Regions from separate parts of the Bacillus sp. AFS053548 genome, predicted to be linked through region 1. Evidence: riboswitches for the same ligand, from Rfam matches in the RefSeq annotation. Region 1 holds a riboswitch; each other region holds the start of a gene.
The links. A riboswitch is a leader RNA that binds a small molecule or an ion and turns the genes downstream of it on or off. The one in region 1 is predicted to bind S-adenosylmethionine.

Region 1 (4,219 bases):
CTAATTTTATTTGCGATTCTCTAAATTTAATTGCAGTTTTGCAAATTTTATTTGCGATTTTCAAAGTTTATTTGCAATTAATAGTTTTTCAAATAAAAAAAGAGGGTTCCCATAATAAATTTCACTTGGGATACCCTTTCTTTTTTTAATTATTGACTAACAGGTACTACAGCACCTTTATATTTTTTAATGATGAAATCTTGAATTTCTTTAGAGTGTAATACTTTTACAAGCTCTTTAATTTCTTTTTTATCTTTATCACCTTTACGAACTGCGATAATGTTCACGTATGGAGAATCTTTTCCTTCTAAAGCAATAGCATCTTTCATAGGGTTTAATCCAGCATCAATTGCATAGTTTGTGTTAATTAACACTGCATCGCCTTCGTTGTTTTGATAAACTTTTGGAAGCATTCCAGCGTCTACATCAGCTTGGAATTTTAAGTGTTTTGGATTCTCAGCAATATCTTTAATCTGAGCAGTAGTTGGATCTACTCCAGCTTTAAGTTTAATTAAACCTTCATGTTGTAATAAACTTAACATACGACCATGGTCAGCTACTGAGCTACTCATAATAATTTTAGCTCCATTTGGTAGGTCTTCTAGGTTCTTATATTTTTTAGAGTATACTCCGATTGGCTCGATGTGGATTCCACCAGCGTTTTCAAATTTATAACCATTTTCTTTCATTTGTGACTCTAAATATGGAATGTGTTGGAAATAGTTTGCATCTAATTCTTTTGAAGCTAATGCTTTATTTGGTAATACATAATCTTGGAATTTAACAATCTTTAAGTTAATTCCTTCTTTTTTAAGAATTGGTTTAGCTTGTTCTAAAATAACTGCGTGAGGTACATTTGATGCACCCACAACTAATTCTTTATTTTTATCTTCTCCACCTTTATTACATGCTGCTAAAGATAATGCTAAAACACCTGCTCCTAATAAACCTACGATTTTTTTGAATTTCACTGTCAGTTCCTCCCTTATGATTAAGCTCTTTTATCTATTTTCGTTGTTACTAAATCACCAATAAATTGAAGAATGAATACGATTAATAAAATAATTACTGTCGCAACAAGAGTTACTTGGTTATTAGAACGTTGGTATCCTTCCATAAAAGCTAGGTTACCAAGTCCACCGCCTCCTACTACACCAGCCATTGCCGTATAACCAACAATTGCGATCGTAGTAACAGTTAAACCTGAAATTATTGCTGGTAATGCTTCTGGAATTAATACTTTTATGATGATTGTAAAAGTACTAGCTCCCATTGCTCTTGCAGCTTCGATTACACCTTTATCAATTTCTCTTAATCCGATTTCGACCATCCTTGCATAGAATGGTGCAGCACCAATAATTAATGCAGGTAATGCTGCTTTTGCTCCAAGCATAGAGCCAAGTATAATGATCGTAAATGGAATTAATAAAATAATTAAAATGATAAACGGTATTGAACGAAATATATTTACAAACGCTGCTAGGATTGTATTTAAAAATTTATTTTCAAGTAACTGATCTTTACTAGTTAAAAATAAGAATAAACCTATTATTAGTCCAAAAATGAACGTTGCAAGCGCAGCTATTACTGTCATGAATAATGTTTCTTGAGATGCTAAAAGCATTGCATCCCAATCAACATTCGGAAAAAGTTGTGTCATCTTATGCTACCTCCACTTCAACTTGTTTTGATTCTAAATAAGTGATTGCCTCTTTGATGTTATTTATGTCTCCAACAAGTTGAATCTTCATTGTCCCATAAGAGCCTTCAGCAGTTTGAACAATTTTTCCTTGCAAAATGTTAATCTCAATATCAAAGTGCTTAACTACTTCAGAAATATGTGGCTGATCTGCTTGACCATTTTTAAAGGTTAGCTTGTAAGTATTATCCTTTCCATCTCCCTCAGATATTACTTCACTGTCTAATTCTTCATCATTGCCTTTGATTTGCGTCACAAATTTCTTTGTAATTGCTTGTTTAGGACGAGTGAATACGTCAACAACATGACCTTCTTCTACTACATTTCCGTTTTCCATTACAGCTACTCGTTGGCAAATCTTTTGAATAACATGCATTTCATGAGTAATCAGGATAATTGTAATACCAAGCTGTTTATTAATATTTGTCAATAAAGCTAATATTGAATCTGTTGTTTCTGGATCTAATGCAGATGTCGCTTCATCACATAAAAGAACATCTGGGTTATTAGCAAGTGCTCTTGCAATTCCAACACGTTGCTTTTGACCGCCACTAAGTTCAGAAGGATAAGCATTTTCTCTTCCTTCAAGACCTACAAGTTTGATTAATTCTTTCGCACGATTAATGCTTTCCTTTTTTGAAACTTTAGCAATTTCAAGTGGGAAAAGTATATTTTCTAATACAGTTCTCGACCACAATAAATTAAAATGCTGAAAAATCATACCTATTTTCTGTCTTGCTTTTCTTAATTGACTAGATGAACATTTAGAAATCGACTGACCATTAATAATCACTTCACCTGATGTAGGGGACTCAAGACCATTTAGCATACGTAATAGCGTACTTTTCCCTGCGCCGCTATATCCGATCATGCCAAAAATTTCACCTGTTTCAATAGTTAACGAAACATTTTGTACTGCCGTAACTGTGCCCTTCTTACCTTTGTATGTTTTACTTACATTATTTATTTGAATCATACACTTGATCTCCTTTCAAAACATTCTAACAACTAATCTTTCAATTTTTTGTAAGTAGGTACTTTTTTAGTCGCATAAAACAAAAAAACCTTTCAACTCACATGAGCAGAAAGGTTTAACATACAAAAAGTATTCCTTTCTCTCATCTCTCAAAGCATATATACTTTGCAGGAATTAGCACCATTTCAATGACGATCATTGACGGTTGCTGGGTTTCACAGGGCACAGTCCCTCCACCTCTCTCGATAAGAGTAATCTTACGATCTATTAAGTTGTTTAACGTAATTTCTTTAACGTAAGTCCAATTCTACAAAGTTAGATACTAGTTGTCAACAATTTTCTAAAAGTTTTTTTTCGTTTTCAACGCTCGTATATTGAAAAATCGTTTCCATTAGTAGTAATAATCGATAATTTCCTTCAAAAGAAGCATCGTTCAGTTTTAATAAAAGTCCTAACCTTTGCGAACCTGAATATAGATATTCCCATCCATCTTTTGAAAAATTAACTCTAAGTTGCGGAATCGAACGATCAATTACCTCGATAAAAGGAGCCTTTTTACTTAACTTTATAAAAACTTTTTCATTTAGACAGTTAAATTCTACAATCCTTTCTTCTATTGGCAAAATGATTTGTAAATATTCTTTTTTTATAAATAAGTTTCTAGCTTGTCCAATCCACTCCTTGATTTCCATAATAAACACCTCTTCCGGATTCTTTAATCTTATTTTCTCATAGATAAGAGGTGTATTCTTTATATTTCGCTCGACATTTACCTTGATAAAAATCTATATTTTAATTTTATTTCTACAGCATTCAACTCATTTCCCGAGAAATATGTCTAAAATCAGGAAATCTTTTAAACCATATAAAAAGAGTGCAACATACAGTATGCACTCATCGTTTAATATATAAATTATATTTTTTTAACAATTCATGTAAATACGGAACAGATTGGAAAGCGTAGATTTTTTGTTTCATTTCCCCATTCTCAAAAATAAGTAAACAAGGTACACTTTCAATCTTCCAGCTTTGAGCTTCCTCAACGATTTCATTAATATTTACCTTACTTATCGGTAAATTTGGCAGAATCTCATTTACAATTTCCAGCATTTTAGATGCTACTTGGCATGTACCACACATTGCGGTATAGATATAAATTACTGTTGTCTCTTTTGATTGAATTCTTTGCATTATTTCATTCTTTGTCCATTGCTGCATAATCTTAATTCCTCTTTAATTTGTACGTAAATAATCTGTAAATACCGAAATATCCGCTCCTAATAATACACTAGCTAAATGTTGACTCGGAGCTGTTGCTACTTCTCGATAACTTCTATCAATGTACAGATGCTCTGCCTGTGGAAATTCTCTTTTTAACAATCTTCTAAGCTTTTCACCAGCTTCATCCGCATCGACTAATACATAAATTTCTCTTAAATCTAACATTTCAGCAAGCTCATCTAGCTTTGAAGTACCAACTGTACCATTCGTACAGATAATATCTACAGGCTCCTTTATGATCGTCTGTATTTTCCTCTTATCAG
Region 2 (4,219 bases), on a different contig from region 1:
CTTACATATATTAATATTTTAACTGAGCAAAAAATAAGCTTTGATCATTTGTTTACAAAGGATGAATTAACAAATTACTTATACAAAATGCTAGAAATTTATTATCCTTTTGCAAAATGGAAATACGATCATATTGAGTTAAGGAATGAGACAATAAAAGAATTAAATTTTCCTTTTCCTTCTTTCAGAAAAGGTCAAAGAAAGTTAGCTGGTGCGGTATATCAAACGATTCAGGAAGGTAATAATTTATTTGCAGTTGCACCAACCGGAATAGGAAAAACAGTTTCTACTATTTTTCCAACTGTTAAAAGTATAGGTGAGAATAGTATAAATCGAATGTTTTACTTAACTTCTAAGACGATTACTAGGACTGTTGCTGAAGAAGCGTTTAAGCGCATGACAGATCAAGGACTTTGTATGAAGTGTACGACGATTACAGCAAAAGATAAAATCTGTTTTAAAGAAAAGACGATGTGTCAGAAAGAATATTGTGAATTTGCCAATGGTTATTATGACCGGATAAATGAGGCTGTTCTTGATATTCTTTCATCAGAAAAAGCGCTAACTAGGGAGAAAATAGAAGAATATGCACGGAAACATACAGTCTGTCCTTTTGAATACTCATTAGATTTATTAAATTCTTCAGATGCTATTATTTGTGATGTAAATTATATTTTTGATCCACGAGTATCGTTAAAACGATTATTTGATGAACATAAACGAAGTTCAGTTTTATTAATTGATGAAGCTCATAATCTTGTTGATCGTGCAAGAGAAATGTATTCTGCAAGTCTATTCAAATCTAAATTTTTAGAGTTGAAAAATAGATATAAAAATTTAAAAGATGAACTTTATGCCATAATAAATGAAATAAATAAGCGATTTATTGAATTAAGAAAGAAATGGAAGGACGTTGTAACCCCAGTTTCAAAGGAAATTGATGAGGATTTATTGGAACTTCTACATACATTTAATGAAATCGTCGAAATAAAATTACAGGAAATGGAAGAGGACGAAAATAAACAACTTCTTCTTGATACTTATTTTGAGTCACTCAACTTCGTCAAAATCGCAGAGTTTTTTGATGAAAATTATGTATGCTATTATGAACTTTATAAAAGTGAAGTTCATTTAAAATTATTTTGCCTTGATCCATCTAAAGTAGTAAATGACGTTATAAAAAGATTTCGCTCAATTATTTATTTCTCAGCTACTTTAACTCCAATACAATATTTTCAAGATATGCTTGGTGATCAAAGTCGCGATTATACAATTTCAATCGATTCTCCTTTTCATAGGGAGCAACTGGAAATAACAATTGACCCTCTATCAACTCGATACCAAGATCGTGAAAGAAATTTAGAAAGATTAATTGATTCGGTTTATAAAGAAATTACGAAAAGAAAAGGTAATTATTTAGTCTTTTATCCGTCATATCAATATTTAATTCAAAGTGTTGATTTATTTAAAGAAAAATACCCTAACATAAAAACAATCGTTCAAGAAAATGGTATGTCTGAAATTGAACGAGAAGAGTTCCTTTTAATGTTTGATAGTTTAAATGAGGAAACGTTAGTTGGCTTTGCTGTGTTAGGTGGAATATTTTCTGAAGGGATCGATTTAAAGGGTGATCGATTAAATGGTGTCGTAGTAGTTGGTGTAGGATTGCCGCAGATTTGTTTAGAAAGAAATATTTTAAAGGAGCATTTTAATTCGGTTGGAAAAAATGGGTATTATTATGCATATGTCTTTCCGGGTATGAATAAAGTAATGCAAGCGGGTGGAAGAGTTATTCGCTCTGAATCAGATGAAGGGACTTTATTACTAATTGATGATCGATATAAGAGCACACTTTATCAAAGTTTATTACCTGTTGAATGGAAATGAAAAGCCAATAATGAAATAACGAAAAAAAATGATTGATAATTATCAGAGTTTTTAATATACTTATGAATATAATTTAATAATCTTATCAAGAGCGGTGGAGGGACTGGCCCGACGAAACCCGGCAACTCTAGTGAAAACTAGAAAGTGCTAAATCCTGCAGGTGAAAAACCTGGAAGATAAGAGCGATATGTATATTTTGCGGACATAACCACTTCTTATTTTTTAAGAAGTGGTTTTTTAATTGACTAAAATGGGGGATTTATAATGACTAACACAAAAGAGGCTTTAAACACGAATAAAAAATCGATTGAAACAGTAGCTGTACATGGAAGCAAAGGTTATGATCCATTAACTGGTGCGATTAGTTATCCAATTTATCAATCTGCTACATTTAAGCATGCAGGACTTCATCAATCGACTGGATATGATTATGCAAGATTACAAAATCCAACTCGAGAAGAAGTCGAAAATACTGTGGCTAAATTAGAAAGTGCAAATTATGGTGTTGCATTTTCAACAGGTAATGCAGCCGTTACTGCAGTATTAAGCTTATTTAAAAAAGGTGACCACCTAATTGTTTCAGATGATTTATATGGTGGTACATATCGTTTATTCGAAGAAATTTATTCGCCATATGGACTAGAGCATAATTTTGTTGATACGACTGAAATTGAAAATATTCTTGATGCACTTAAACCGAACACAAAAGGAATTTTTATTGAAACACCATCAAATCCAATGATGAAAGTAACAGATTTAAAAAGAGTAGTAGAGATTGCAAAAGAACGAGATATTATTGTGATCGTTGATAATACATTTTTAACACCTTATTTCTTTAGACCAATTGAATTAGGGGCAGATGTTGTTGTTCATAGTGGAACAAAGTATTTAGGTGGCCATAATGATACACTTGCTGGTTTTGTCGTGACAAATTCAGAATATACGAATGAACGAATTCGTTATTATCAAAAATCAACAGGTGCAACATTAGCTCCATTTGACTCTTGGTTAATCCTAAGAGGAATTAAAACATTACATTTACGTATGGAATACAGTCAAAAAAATGCGATTGTACTTGCGAAATTTTTAGAAAATCATCCAAATGTTACTGAAGTGTATTATGTAGGGTTACCATCGCATAAAGGGTATTCAATTATTAAAGAACAAGCAACTGGATTTGGTGCAATGATTTCATTTAAAGTGAAAGATTTAAGTTTGGTTGAACAGGTTCTAGGAACCGTAAAAGTCATTACATTCGCAGAAAGTTTAGGTGGAGTTGAATCATTAATTACGTATCCACATACGCAAACTCATTCAGAAATGCCAGAGGAATTTAAAAGAAAGCTTGGTCTAGATGACCATACACTTCGATTATCTGTTGGTATTGAACATATTGATGATTTATTAAATGACTTAGAAAATGCATTGGGGTGATGAGAATGCAATTTGGAACGAAATTAATTCATAACGGAAATGAAATAGATCAGGCAACAGGCGCATTAAGTATTCCGATTTATCAAACTTCAACATTTCATCAATTTGATATAGAGAATTTTGGTAAGTACGATTATGCAAGAAGTGGAAACCCAACAAGAGAAGCATTAGAAAATACAATTGCAAAATTAGAAAATGGTGTGCGTGGTTTTGCGTTTTCATCTGGGATGGCTGCAATTTCATCAGTATTGTCTTTGTTCTCAGCTGGAGATCATATAGTCATTTGTGAAGATGTGTATGGAGGAACATTTAGAATAGCGACAAAAGTATTAAATCGTTTCGGAATCGATTTTACTTTTGTTGACGCTTCGAATTTACAAGAGATTAAAGCCGGAATAAAGCCTAATACAAAAGGACTTTATTTAGAAACACCGTCAAACCCTCTTTTGAAAATTACTGATTTAAGTAGTGCAATAAAAATTGCAAAAGAAAATGACATACTTGTCATTGTAGATAATAGTTTTTTATCACCTTATTTACAAAGACCATTAGATTTAGGAGCTGATATTGTCGTTCATAGTGCAACAAAATTTATTGCCGGTCATAGCGATGTAATCGGAGGGTTAGCGGTCGTAAATTCGGAAGAACTTGCAAATGATTTATACACGATCCAAAATTCATTCGGTGCTATTTTAGGTCCACAAGACTGTTGGCTAACATTAAGAGGATTAAAGACCTTAAAAGTTCGTATGGATGCATTTGAACAAACTGCATCAAAATTAGCAAACTGGCTTTTAGAACAAGAAGAAGTTGAGGATGTATATTATCCTGGACTAAAAGATCATCCTGGTCATGATGTTCATTTTGAGCAAGCTACTGGAGGAGGAGCAGTCCTTTC
Region 3 (4,219 bases), on a different contig from region 1:
TGCTTTAATAATTTCGATACCAGAAAAAGATAACTCATCTTGATATGGAAAATCCTTTGTTATAAAGTTATTTGCTAAAGTGTGTACATGAAGAACGCATTTTGCATTAGTGTGTTGATAAATTAGACGATGTAAAATGGCTTCAGCTGAAGGTTTTTTTGATTCATCCCAAACAGATTGGTCAAATTCATTAACGAGTAAAAAATCGTCATAAGTATGTTTAGTTTTATCTTTACCACTAGTTGTAACTAAAAAGTTTAAAGGCTCCTCATTTACTTTAATTGATAAATTTCCGCTAGTTCCTAAAAACCAATCTCGATCAGCTAGTACTTTTTTTACTTCGCGTATTTCATCATAATGCTTGAAAAAGTCCTTCATACTAACACCTCCTTCTCTAATGAAGCTCGAATATCATAGAAATTTTCAAAAGGAATGAAATGTAAAGATAGTTCTTCACATTTATCTTTTAAGAAATCTCGAGCAAAAATTAAATTGGCTTCTTTTGCAATTTGTAAGTCAGTAATTGAATCGCCAATGACAATGATAAAATCATTTGATTCACTAAACTTTCTTTTAACAGATGGTTTACACATTCCACAATCATTCGTACAGTTTTCATCACAAGAGTGATCCCAATGAATTTTTACAGTTTGACCTGTAAAGTCAGTACGATTACATAAGATATCTGAAGATGGAAGATAATTCGCTAAAATTGGATGAACGAAAAAATCTAGTCCGCCACTTACAACTTTTAACTCATATTGTTGAGCGCTTACAAATTGAATAAAATCGCTAAAACCATATCGAATGACAGTACGATCAATTACAAAATCGGTCATTTCTTGTTTTTTCGTTGAAGGAATCGTAGCAAACATTTTCTCTACGCCTTCTCGAATTGATATATTGCCATTTAATACTTCACTTGTTAATTCACTTACTGAAGGTGGAGCAAATTCTTTAATTAAATTAACGATATTGTCTCCCTCAGTAATTGTTCCATCAAAATCACAAAAAATCTTTATTGCCATTGTTGTTTACCCCCAAAGTTGTAATGCTTTTTGTAGTGATGTATTTGGAAGTGCGTAGTCTTTTAGCTCAACTCCAGACAATGTTGCTGAAATTGCTTCTCTAAATGCATTACCTCCACCGATTGGTCCATCCGGATGACCATGAACACCGCCGCCAGCGTTGATGACTTGCTCAATTCCAAAATCTTGAATTAATTGAGGCACTAGTCCTGGGTGAATTCCAGCAGAAGGGACTGGGAAAGTCTCTTTTAATCCATTTGATACTGTTAAATTTTCAGCGATTTTTAAAGCTGTCTCTTTTTGTAATGCAACTGATCCATATGGTGAAGGGAATAGACTAAAATCTGCACCAGCAATTCGTAAAAGTTTCCCTAGTAATAATCCTGCGTCAATTCCATAAATTGGTGATGATGTAAACGCCCCCGATACAGCAGGATGAGCCATAATTGGAATATTAATTGATGGATCTTCTGCCAAATCTTGAAGGACATCAATTCCATACGAGAACACATTTAATAAAAACACATCAGCACCAGCTTCTGCAGCACGTAATGCTTTTTCTTTTAAATCATATGTACGGCCAGTTAAATTCACCGCATATAATGTTTTGTGTCCTGTTTTCTCATAAACTTGGTTCAAAATATTTTTTCCGTGAGTGACGCGATCCGTAATAGATGTAATCGTGTCAAAAAGAATCTCGTCATCTTTAATTAAATCAACGCCACCTAAAGCTTGCTTTTTTAATTCCTCTGAAATGTATCTAATATCTCTGCCGATAATTGATTTGAAAATGCTCATTAATAAAGGTCGATCATATACATCCAATTTCTCTCGAATGCCTTTAATACCAAATTTTGGACCCGGAAAAAGATTTAAAATGTCGTCAGTAAAATTTAAATCAATTAGTTTAATTTCACCATCAAGGGATAGCTTACCGAAAACGGTTGTTAAAATAGCTGGAAGATCAGCTGAAAAATTTAAGCTAGGATAATAGATTTCAATAATCCCTTTTGTCGGTTTATACCCTAAAAAGTTAACGATATTCTCTTCGCAATCTAATTCATGAACTGAAAGAACTTTGCCTTTATGCTTTTGTAATTGTATTTGATCATTTTGAGGTAAAGACGTCCAAGAACCAACCGTTAAACCTAGTGCGATTGACTCTGCCTTTTTTTCTAAATGATGATTTTTATCATAAACTTGGTAAGTTGCTATTACTCCACTCATCTCAAAACCTCCAAAAAGTTTTAATCAAACAAAAAACCTCTCCACTAAGGAGAGGTTTACCTACACCTTATCTGTCAGCAAATGCTGCGAGAATTAGCACCGTACTAGTTAACTAGCCGGTTGCCGGGTTTCATCGGGCTCGGTCCCTCCACCTACTCTGAATAAAGTAATATTTAATTTTGAATTCTTAATCTAATCGCATTATTTCATGAACAATCGCAATTGTCAAACATTAAATTTTGAAAATATTTCAATCTCTTTTAATCTAGCAACTGCTTCCTTCAATCGATCAGCATCTGATAATAGCCCGACTCTTACATAACCTTCACCATATTCTCCAAATCCATTTCCTGGAGCGACTGCGATATGAGCCTTTTCAAGTAATAGATCAGCAAATTCCTGTGAAGTAAAACCAGATGGAATTTTTAACCATGCAAAAAACGAGCCTGCTGGTGCAGTTACTTCCCATCCAATTTCGTGACAGCCGCTAATAAATACATTTCTACGTTCTTCATAAAGTGCCAATAGTTGTTTGACACTTTCTTGAGATTCAGTAAGCGCAACAGCGGCAGCTTCTTGAACAGCAGGGAAGATGCTAACGTAAAGATGATCCTGTAATAGATTAATTGCAGAAATAACCTCTTTATTTCCAACTGCAAAACCAATTCTCCAACCAGCCATATTATACGTTTTAGAAAGGGTATAAATTTCAATCCCGCACTCCTTTGCCCCAGGCGTTTGAAGATAACTTAAAGGTTTTTTGCCGTCAAAACCAAATGCGCCGTAAGCAAAATCATGACAAACTGTAATCTGATTATTTTTTGCAAGCTCAACTGTTTCTTTAAAAAATTCTTCAGTTGCTATAGCACCTGTGGGATTATTTGGATAATTGATAAATAATATTTTACTAGCACCTAAAACATCCTGAGGAATTGATTTATAATCTGGTAAAAATTGATTTTCTTCAAGTAATGGAAGCATATATGGGACTGTTTTTGAAAGAGATATACCCGATAAATAGTCTGGATAGCCTGGGTCAGGAACTAAAATTGTATCCCCTGCGTCACATAAACAAAGTGGTAGCTCAACTAATCCAGCTTTTCCACCGAATAAGATAGCTACTTCTTCCTCTGGGTCTAAATCAACATCATACTCTCGTTTATAAAATTCTACAACAGCATTTTTAAGAGAGCTCATTCCTCTAAACGGAGAATAACGATGAGTTAAAGGGTTTTCAACAGACTTTTGTAATGCTTTTATAATATGGTCGGGTGTAGGTTGATCAGGATTTCCTTGACCAAGATTAATTACATCATGACCATTACTTATTGACTGATTCACTTTTTGGACTAGTGAAGCAAAAAATTGTTTTGGTAAATTGTTTAATAGTTTACTATGATTCAAGTTAATCACTCCAAAAATATAATAAAATTAATTTGAATAGATCGTTTCTTAATCGAATGATTTTCATGAACGACTGTTGCAATAACTTTCACCATCATATATGCTCGATTTAAAAATGTCTATAAAATTTAGAATAGGGTGAATAAATTGTGATTAAAATTGCGTGTATTCAATCTGACGTTATTTTAGGTGAATCAAAGTCTAATTTAGAGAAAATGAAAACTCAAATAAACGAAGCTGTTAAAGAAAATGTCCGTATAATCGTATTACCGGAATTATGGACAACAGGCTATTGTCTGGAAGAAATTGGTTTGCACACAGATGAACAAGAAGCGGTTATTTCTGAACTTCAGTCAATCGCAAAATCAAAAAACGTAATTTTGATTGCTGGTTCGTTCCCAATTGCAAGAGAAAAAGGTGTAACGAATACGTTAATTGTTATTAACAGTACTGGTGAATTAGTAAAAACATATGATAAAGTTCACTTATTCCAGTTAATGAACGAGCATCACTATCTACAATCAGGTGAAACAGATGGTCTCTTTGAAATCGATGGATTA
Region 4 (4,219 bases), on a different contig from region 1:
ACATCTGGTCTTGTAACAACTAAATATTCATTACAGCCCTCGTATTCTTCTCCACCAAAGTCATCTGCTGTTAAGTTTCTTTGCTGGATCATCGTTCCCATTGCTCCATCAAGAAGTAATATTTTTTCTTTTAATGCTACGTCTAAAGTTTTCATAGTTGAATCTCCTCTTTATTGCTGCTTTTAGTAAATTGAATTAAGTCCTGAGTTATTTCATACTTCAAAAATGGAGTGATAAAATAAATGCCGTTAAATTTATCCTTAATATAATCAATAAGCTCTTTTGCAATTTTTTTACCTTCATCAACTGCTCTCTCTGGTTCAACTGATGAAATTCTGTTTCTTACCTCTTCGGATAAAGTAATTCCTGGAACTTCATAATGAATAAAATCAGCATTCTTCTTACTAACAAGTGGCATAATTCCAATAAAAATTGGCTGTTTAATATGACGTGTTGCCTCATATAACTTATCAATCGTTTCAAAATCATAAATTGGCTGAGTTAAAAAATAATCTGCTCCCGCTTCAACCTTTTTCTCAAGCCTTTTAATTGCGGCATCAAATTTTCGAACATTCGGGTTAAAAGCAGCTGCAACAGAAAACCTCGTTCCATTTCCTAAACTTTTACCGGAATAAAGCCTACCATCGTTCATTTCCTTAATCATTCGAATTAGTTCAAGTGAGGCTACATCATATACTGAAGTTGCACCCGGAAAATCTCCTACCCTTGCTGGATCACCTGTTATAGCAAGAACTTCATTTAATCCTAATGTTGATAGCCCCATTAAATGAGATTGAAGTCCAATCATATTACGATCTCTACAAGTTAAATGCGTCAAAACTGGAACATCCAATCTTTGAAGCAGTGAGGCCATCGCCACGTTCGAAATTCTAGGTGAAGCTAGTGGATTATCTGCTAGCGTAATTGCATCAGCCCCTGCGCTATGTAATGCTTTCGCCCCTTCAAAAAACTTTCTAGTTTGTAATGTTTTTGGCGGATCTAGTTCTGCAATGATCGTCGTTCTCTTTTTTGCCTTTTCTGCTAAAGTTTCATTCTTTTGTTCTTCTTGCTTAGGGATTGTAATTTTAATTGTTCTGTTTTTCACTTCTTTTTTTGTAACAGGCTGTAAAATTTCAATCTTACTTCGTAAAGCAGCGATATGAGCTGGTGTAGTACCACAACATCCACCGATTAGTCTTACACCTTGTTCAATAAATGGTTTTGCCATATCTTCAAAATATTCTGGATTCGATTTGTATACGTATTTTCCCTCATTGTATAGCGGTAATCCTGAATTAGGAAATGCCGATAAGTAACCATTTGTTGGTAATGAAACGGTATTTAATGACTCCAACATATGAAGTGGTCCTAGATGACAATTGATTCCAACAACATCTGCACCCAAATCGATTAAATTAGGAAGAATTTTTTCAATATATTGGCCACTTTGCATGATGCCAATTTCTTGTAGTGTTACTTGCGCAATAATTGGTAAATCCGTTCTTCCTCTTAATAGATTTACAGCATCATATAATTCATTTTCATCATAAAATGTTTCAAGCATGATACCATCTACGCCTTCTTCTAGTAACGCTGAAGCTTGCTCAAGTAGCATCATCTCTCGTTCTAAAGGTGTCGTAAAAGTAGAACCTACATATTTCATTCCACCTATACCACCAATTACTAAAGCTCTTCCTTTTGAAGCCGCTCTAGCATTTCTAACAGCCATTTGATTAATTTGCTTAACCAGCTTTTCCAAACCATATTGTCTCAGTTTTCCAGCATTCGCACCGTACGAATTTGTTTGAATCACTTCTGCGCCAGCATCTATATATTGTTCATGTATATGAATGATTCGATCACGCTCAGTAATATTCAGTTCTTCAAAACAACTGTGAAGTCCGCCAGAATACAAAAGCGTTCCCATTGCACCATCACCTAAAACAATTCCATCTTTTAACTTTTCCAATAAGCCCATTCAATCACTTCCCGTTTATATAAAATAAAAAACGTCATTCTCTCAAAAAAAATGAGAGAATGACGTTTAAGTACAGATCACGCCTTATCTCTCATGTTTTAAACATGCTGGATTTAGCACTTTTTAGCTTTCGCTAAAGTTGCCGGGTTTCAAAGGGCCAGTCCCTCCACCACTCTCGATAAGGATTATTTAGTTATATTTAATATAAATCAGTTTACTATATTTATATGATAAAGAAAAGACATTTATGGAAAGATTTCCAAAAATAAATTTATTTTGTTTACATAATAGTATTATTTAACTATTTTTATAGTGTGCTAGTGCTAATAGCGGATAAATTTCATTATAGCTATGATAGTGAATATAAAACTGACCAGGTAATCCTAATCCAGTTGGATAAGTTAATGATTTATTTGTTAATTCACTTTGAGTAGTTAAAAATTTAATCGCTTTTCTAATTACTTCATCTTCTTTATTACGAATTAAAAGTAATGTATCAACTGCCCACGCTGTTTGACTAGGTGTACTATATTTTAATGGAATATATTTATTTTTTACAGGTGCAAGACCTGATTCACCCCAACCTCCATCTTCATTTTGAATACTAACTAACCATTTCTCCGCTTTTTTAATTGCCTCATGATTTTTAGGAATTCCCACGGCTCGAAGACCAGTAATCGCTGCCCAAGTCCCATAAATATAACAAATACCCCATCTACCATACCAACTACCATTTGTTTTTTGGTTTTTTAAAAGCCAATTAACCGCCTTTTTCACAATCGGATCATCGTTTGAAATCGTCGTATAGTGTCCAATAAATTCTAATATTCGTCCAGTTAAATCTGGAGTAGAAGGATCGATGATTGCATCTTTTGCATTTTCAATTGGTAAAAATGTTAACCACTTATTTGTTACATTTTTTTCGAATGCTCCCCATCCACCATCGTCATTTTGAAGTCCAAGTAAAAAATGAACTCCCTTCAACCAACTTTCATGAATTGTGGATTGATCCAAAGCACTTCTTGCAAGCGCCCTTAAAACTGCTCCTGTATCATCATTATCTGGGATAAAAGAATTAACATCAGAAAAACCCCAACCGCCAGGACTTAAGTTTTTAGCATGAACCTTCCAGTCACCATTCATATTTTGTTGTTTCTTTATCAGGTATTTTATTGATTTCGAAACAATCGGATCACTTACCTGGTGACCAGCTTCTTGAATTGCATATGACAATAATGCAGTATCCCAAACTTTTGATGGCGAATTTTGAATATGAAGTCCCGCTTCAGTATTGGCTGCATATGAAAGAAGTCCTTGTAGAGCATTTTGAATGACAGATGAAGCTGCTTCATAGCCTAAAGCCATTAAAGCATAAATCATATAAAATGTAGAACTAGCATAGCTAAAAAAAGTTCCATTTGTTTCAATACGATCCAGAATAAATCTTTCAGCCTTTTCATATCCTTTCTGGTGAAAATAGAGAGGATATGAAGCTAGCTTCTTACCTTCTTCAAGTAAAAATTGATAAAAACTTCCTCGCTCTTCGTAAAACCATTCTACCTCACTAGTTTCCAGAAGATGATCGATAGTTAGATCCTCATCCAATTTCACTTTAAATCGCTTATTTATACAAAGAATCATTGGAACTAAATGAACTCGAGCATAATTACTTAGATCAAATAAACTTAACGGCATTTTATCCGGTAGCAAAAAATAACTCATTGGAAAGTAAAATAATTTAGGATATTCAATCAAACCATGAGTAGCTAGAATCATTTTTAACATAAAATGCGTTTTTTTAATTCCACCGTTTTCACGTATAAATTTTTCAGCTTTCTTCATACTTGAATGTTCTTTTGAATACTTTTTTGAGATTAATAGAGCTATGTAAGCTTGTACTGTTGCATTTATGTTTCCATCTTTTTCATCTTCGTATAATTTCCAAGCTCCATTAGGATGTTGAAGATTGATGATACGATCGATAATCCCATCAATCACCTTTTGATTTTTGTATTCAAGATCATTCAATAATAAAATCATAAAACTATCCGTTATTATTGAACCTTCAAAACAAAATTCCCAAGAACCATCTTCATCTTGTTTTGCTCTTAGCCGTTTGATCCGCTCTTCAATATTTCGTAAAACAATATTTTCGAGGTCCATTTTACCACCTCAGTTCAATTTTTTTCTGCCTGATGGTATTTTTCCATTCTTGTTGAATGCTCAATTTCAATTTCAATT

Region 2: another riboswitch for S-adenosylmethionine. It lies ahead of CN946_RS13580 (trans-sulfuration enzyme family protein); the one in region 1 lies ahead of CN946_RS10520 (methionine ABC transporter ATP-binding protein).
Region 3: another riboswitch for S-adenosylmethionine. It lies ahead of CN946_RS07525 (2,3-diketo-5-methylthiopentyl-1-phosphate enolase); the one in region 1 lies ahead of CN946_RS10520 (methionine ABC transporter ATP-binding protein).
Region 4: another riboswitch for S-adenosylmethionine. It lies ahead of CN946_RS01245 (bifunctional homocysteine S-methyltransferase/methylenetetrahydrofolate reductase); the one in region 1 lies ahead of CN946_RS10520 (methionine ABC transporter ATP-binding protein).

The regions. Positions count from the first base shown of each region.
Region 1 covers NZ_NUHI01000020.1:54,881-59,099, forward strand. Annotated here, with positions in the region: gene metQ (methionine ABC transporter substrate-binding lipoprotein MetQ) at 150-971, opposite strand; gene CN946_RS10515 (methionine ABC transporter permease) at 992-1,660, opposite strand; gene CN946_RS10520 (methionine ABC transporter ATP-binding protein) at 1,662-2,675, opposite strand; SAM riboswitch class I at 2,815-2,927, opposite strand; gene CN946_RS10525 (hypothetical protein) at 3,005-3,367, opposite strand; gene CN946_RS10530 (thioredoxin family protein) at 3,570-3,893, opposite strand; gene CN946_RS10535 (ribonuclease M5) at 3,909-4,219, opposite strand, start outside.
Region 2 covers NZ_NUHI01000026.1:12,895-17,113, reverse strand. Annotated here, with positions in the region: gene CN946_RS13585 (ATP-dependent DNA helicase) at 1-1,887, shown strand, start outside; SAM riboswitch class I at 1,967-2,070, shown strand; gene CN946_RS13580 (trans-sulfuration enzyme family protein) at 2,152-3,321, shown strand; gene CN946_RS13575 (trans-sulfuration enzyme family protein) at 3,327-4,219, shown strand, end outside.
Region 3 covers NZ_NUHI01000014.1:47,025-51,243, forward strand. Annotated here, with positions in the region: gene CN946_RS07515 (methylthioribulose 1-phosphate dehydratase) at 1-378, opposite strand, end outside; gene CN946_RS07520 (2-hydroxy-3-keto-5-methylthiopentenyl-1-phosphate phosphatase) at 375-1,028, opposite strand; gene CN946_RS07525 (2,3-diketo-5-methylthiopentyl-1-phosphate enolase) at 1,035-2,255, opposite strand; SAM riboswitch class I at 2,320-2,423, opposite strand; gene CN946_RS07530 (aminotransferase class I/II-fold pyridoxal phosphate-dependent enzyme) at 2,481-3,665, opposite strand; gene CN946_RS07535 (carbon-nitrogen family hydrolase) at 3,812-4,219, shown strand, end outside.
Region 4 covers NZ_NUHI01000003.1:91,572-95,790, reverse strand. Annotated here, with positions in the region: gene metH (methionine synthase) at 1-155, opposite strand, end outside; gene CN946_RS01245 (bifunctional homocysteine S-methyltransferase/methylenetetrahydrofolate reductase) at 152-1,978, opposite strand; SAM riboswitch class I at 2,060-2,163, opposite strand; gene CN946_RS01240 (terpene cyclase/mutase family protein) at 2,276-4,141, opposite strand; gene CN946_RS01235 (hypothetical protein) at 4,156-4,219, opposite strand, start outside.